DNA from 2 places in the Bradyrhizobium sp. 186 genome. Region 2 is predicted to be linked to the other one. Evidence: predicted binding sites of a transcription regulator. Region 2 holds the regulator's gene; the other holds the start of a gene.
The links. The regulator PhoB, encoded in region 2, activates phosphate uptake and scavenging genes when phosphate is short. The targets are predictions, from matches to a motif close to TGTCATNNANCTGTCAT.
Positions count from the first base shown of each region.

Region 1: the regulator PhoB is predicted to act here: its motif matches at 1,104-1,120, upstream of IVB18_RS22490 (DUF47 domain-containing protein).

Region 1 covers NZ_CP082164.1:4,716,660-4,719,056, forward strand. The annotation lists gene IVB18_RS22480 (branched-chain amino acid ABC transporter permease) at 1-36, shown strand, start outside; gene IVB18_RS22485 (branched-chain amino acid ABC transporter permease) at 38-1,006, shown strand; gene IVB18_RS22490 (DUF47 domain-containing protein) at 1,163-1,807, shown strand; gene IVB18_RS22495 (inorganic phosphate transporter) at 1,823-2,397, shown strand, end outside.
Region 2 covers NZ_CP082164.1:532,341-534,737, reverse strand. The annotation lists gene IVB18_RS02395 (GcrA family cell cycle regulator) at 1-435, shown strand, start outside; gene phoB (phosphate regulon transcriptional regulator PhoB) at 737-1,444, opposite strand; gene phoU (phosphate signaling complex protein PhoU) at 1,467-2,183, opposite strand; gene pstB (phosphate ABC transporter ATP-binding protein PstB) at 2,195-2,397, opposite strand, start outside.

The sequences.
Region 1 (2,397 bases), 4.2 Mb from region 2:
GTGAAGCCAACGGGATTGACGGGAAGGGCGGCCTGATATGACAGCCTTGACGGACGATACGCTGCCGGTGACCCCGCGCGCGATGCGCGACGAGATGATCGTATTCGCTGTGATGGCACTGCTGCTGGCCTCGGTGCCATTCAGCGGCGTCTACCCGTTCTTCGTGATGCAGGCGCTGTGCTTCGCGCTGCTCGCATGTGCCTTCAATCTTCTGATTGGCTATGGCGGCCTGCTGTCGTTCGGTCACGCGATGTTCTTAGGCACCGCCGGTTATTGCAGCGCGCATGCGCTGAAGGTGTGGGCGCTGCCGCCGGAGCTCGGTATCCTCGTCGGCGTCGCTGGTGCTTTCGTCCTCTCGATCGTGACCGGCTACATCTCGATCCGCCGCCAGGGCATCTATTTCTCGATGATTACCCTGGCGCTGTCGCAGCTGCTGTACTTCATCTACCTCCAGGCGCCGTTCACCCATGGTGAAGACGGCATCCAGGGCATTCCGCAGGGACACATGTTCGGCATCTTCGATCTCTCGAAGCCGACCGTCCTCTATTATGTCGTGCTCGTCGGCTTTCTCGCCGGCTTCCTGCTGATCTACCGCATCATCAATTCGCCGTTCGGCGAAGTCTTGAAGTCGATCCGCGAGAACGAGCAGCGGGCGATCTCGCTGGGTTACCGGACCGACCAGTACAAGTTCCTGGCTTTCGTCCTGTCGGGCACGCTGGCCGGCTTTGCCGGATCGCTGAAGGTGTTCGTGGCGCAGAATGCCTCGCTCACCGACGTGCATTGGTCGATGTCGGGCGAAGTTGTGCTGATGACGCTGGTCGGCGGTCTCGGCACCATCTTCGGGCCTGTAGTCGGCGCCTTCGCGATCATCGCCATGCAGCAATATCTGGCGAGCTTCGGCCAGTGGGTGACTGTGATCCAGGGCTCGATCTTCGTGATCTGCGTGCTCACCTTCCGCCGCGGCGTGGTCGGTGAAATCGCGCACTACTTCCGGCGCTCACTCTAAGCTTTTGATTTATATCAAACTTATCTGTTGCGTGAAAGCGGTGGATGATCCGGCTCCGCGGGCGTGAGGTGGCACGCGCGCGGATCGAAAATGGTCTATGAAAGTTTTGTGACGGCCGGTTCGGGCCGGGCCATTTCCAACCGGTAGCCTATCCCCATGATGCGATGGTTTCGCGCTTTCCTGCCCAAGGAAGAACGGTTCTTCGACCTGTTCGACCGCCATGCCCAGACCGTGATCCAGGGTTCGATCGCGCTTCAGGGGATGCTGAACGGCGGCGAGGAGACGCCGGTCTATTGCCAGCGCGTCAACCAGTTCGAGAACGACGCCGACAACATCACCCGTGAGGTGCTGACGGCGGTGCGCCGCACTTTCATCACGCCGTTCGATCGCGGCGACATCAAGAACCTGATCACGTCGATGGACGACGCCATCGACCAGATGCAGCAGACGGCCAAGGCGGTGATGCTGTTCGAGGTCCGCAGCTTCGAGCCGCCGATGCGGGAGATCGGTGGGCTTCTGATCGAATGCGCCAACCTGGTGGGGCGCGCGCTGCCGCTGATGCAGGCGATTGGTCCAAACGTCGCCATGCTGACGGCGATCACGGAGGAACTGACCAAGTTGGAGGGCCGCGTCGACGATCTCCACGACATTGGCCTGAAGGAGCTGTTCCTGAAGCACCGTGACGGCAGTGCGATGAATTTCATCGTCGGCGCCGAGATCTACGACCACCTGGAAAAGGTGGCCGACCGTTTCGACGACGTCGCGAACGAAATCAACAGCATCGTCATCGAGCAAGTTTAGGACAGGGGCCGCGCCGTGGATGCTGCGTTGGGTCTTCCCGTCCTGGTCGGACTGATCGCCGTCGCGCTGCTGTTCGACTTCCTGAACGGCCTGCACGACGCCGCCAATTCGATCGCGACCATCGTCTCGACCCGCGTGCTGCGGCCGCAATTCGCGGTGCTCTGGGCCGCGTTCTTCAATTTCGTCGCCTTCATGGTGTTCGGGCTGCACGTCGCCGAGACCATCGGCACCGGCATCATCGATCCCGCGATCGTCGATGCGCAGGTGATCTTCGCGGCCCTGGTCGGCGCCATCGTCTGGAACCTCGTGACCTGGGCGCTCGGCATCCCATCGTCGTCGTCGCACGCCTTGATCGGCGGCCTCGTCGGCGGCGGCATGGCAAAGGCCGGGATTTCGGCGGCGGTGTGGAGCGGATTGACCAAGACTGTGCTGGCGATCGTGCTGTCGCCGCTGGTCGGCTTCCTCTTGGCAATGATGCTGGTTGCGATCGTGTCCTGGGCCTCGGTGCGCTCGACGCCGTTTGCCGTCGATCGCGCCTTCCGCATCCTGCAATTTGCTTCTGCCTCGCTCTATTCGCTCGGCCACGGCGG
Region 2 (2,397 bases):
ATCGCGGCTGAGCTCGGCAATGTGACCCGCAACGCCGTGATCGGAAAGGTGCACAGGCTCGGCCTGTCCGGCCGGGCCAAGAGCCCATCATCCGCTGCTCCTCGGCCGCGCAAGGCGCGCCCCGCGCAGCATATGATGCGGGTAACCCGTCCGATCTCGCGCGGCAACACCGCGCTGGCGCAGGCCTTCGAGGTCGAGGAGGAGCCGGATCCGGTCACCTACGACAACGTGGTGCCGATGAGCCAGCGGTTGTCGCTGCTCGAACTGAACGAGGCGACCTGCCACTGGCCGGTCGGCGATCCCTCGAGCCCGGACTTCTTCTTCTGCGGCGGCAGGGCGCTCTCGGGCCTGCCCTATTGCGCCCAGCATTCGCGTGTTGCGTACCAGCCGGCAGCTGATCGTCGCCGCGCACCGGCCAAGCCGGGGCCGCGCTGAGCTGGTCGGCGATCAAGGCTTCACCGTCCAGGCGACGGCAGCTCGACTGACGACGGCAAACTCCATTCGCTGTCGTCCTGGACAAGCGCGCGGAGCAGCGCGCAGATCCGGGACCCATAGCCACCGAAAGATGTAGTTATGGGGACTCGGAGTGACCTTTTTCGCGCAACAACCACTCCCTGTGGTTGTGGGTCCCGGATCTGCGCTCCGCTCTGGACAACGCTGCGCGTTGCCAGGAGCTACGCTTGTCCGGGACGACGGCTGAGATTGTAGCCGCAGCCAAACTCAAGCCCGCTAAAATTTACGCCTGCTCCGCCTTCGCGAAACGATCGTCCAGCGCGTAGCCGGCGCCGCGGACGGTGCGGATCGGGTCCTGCTCGCGGCCGAGATTGAGCAGCTTGCGCAGACGGCCGATGTGGACGTCGACGGTACGCTCGTCAATATAGATGTCGCGGCCCCAGACGCTGTCGAGCAGTTGCTCGCGCGAGAACACCCGACCCGGATGTTCCAGGAAGAACTCCAGCAGGCGATATTCGGTCGGGCCGAGATCGATCGGCCGGCCCGAGCGCGCCACGCGGCGCTTCTCCCGGTCGAGCTCGATATCGCCAAAAGCGAGCACGGTGGCAAGCCGCTCCGGGCTTGCGCGCCTGAGCAGGCCCTTCACGCGCGCCAGGAGCTCCGGCACCGAGAACGGCTTGACGATGTAGTCGTCGGCGCCGGTCGCGAGCCCGCGCACCCGCTCGCTCTCCTCACCGCGGGCGGTGAGCATGATGATCGGGAGCTGCTTAGTATCCGGCCGGGTGCGAAGCCGCCGGCACAGCTCGATGCCGGACAGCCCGGGCAGCATCCAGTCGAGCACGATCAGGTCGGGGATATGCTCCTTGAGACGGGTGTCGGCGTCGTCGCCGCGCATCACCGTCTCGACGTCATAGCCGTCGCCTTCGAGGTTGTAGCGGAGAAGCTCGGTCAGAGCTTCCTCGTCCTCAACCACCATAATGCGTGCGCCCATGGTGTCGTCGCTCCTTAACTATTCAAGTATTCGGGACCGTCGTGGCGAAGGTCGTCATGTCGCCCTTCGGACGCTTGTCGGTCATGGCCTGACCTTCGATCATGTAGAACACGGTCTCGGCGATGTTGGTGGAGTGGTCGCCGATCCGCTCGATGTTCTTGGCGCAGAACATCAGATGGATGCAGAACGAGATGTTGCGTGGATCCTCCATCATATAGGTGAGGAGCTCGCGGAACAGCGAGGTGCAGATGGCGTCGACTTCCTCGTCGCCTTTCCACACCGCCATCGCCGCCGGCAAATCATGCGCGGCATAGGCGTCCAGCACCGACTTGACTTGCTGCTGCACGAGGTCGGTCATGTGCTCCAGGCCGCGGAACAGCTTGAGCGGATGGAAATCCGTCTCCAGCGCCGCGACGCGCTTGCCCATGTTCTTGGCGAGATCGCCGATCCGCTCGAGATCCGTCGCAACGCGCATGGCGCCGACGATCTCGCGCAGATCCACCGCCATCGGCTGGCGGCGGGCGATGGTCAGTACGGCGCGCTCCTCGATGCGCTTCTGGAGCACGTCGATCTCGACGTCGGTTGCGACCACGCGCTGGCCGAGCGCGACGTCGCGCCGGATCAGCGCGTCGACGGAATCGACGATCATGCGCTCGGCAATCCCGCCCATCTCGGCGACCAGCCGGGTGAGTTCCTGGAGGTCGGTGTCGAAGGCCTTTGCGGTATGTTCAGAACCCATGTCCCGTCTCCTCAGCCGAACCGGCCAGTGATGTAATCCTGCGTGCGCCGATCGGTCGGCGACGTGAAGATCTTGCTGGTGTCGTCGAACTCGATCAGCTCGCCGAGATACATGAAGGCGGTCTTGTCGGAGACGCGGGCCGCCTGCTGCATGTTGTGGGTCACGATCGCGATCGTGTAGTTCTCGGACAGTTCCTGGATCAACTCCTCGACCT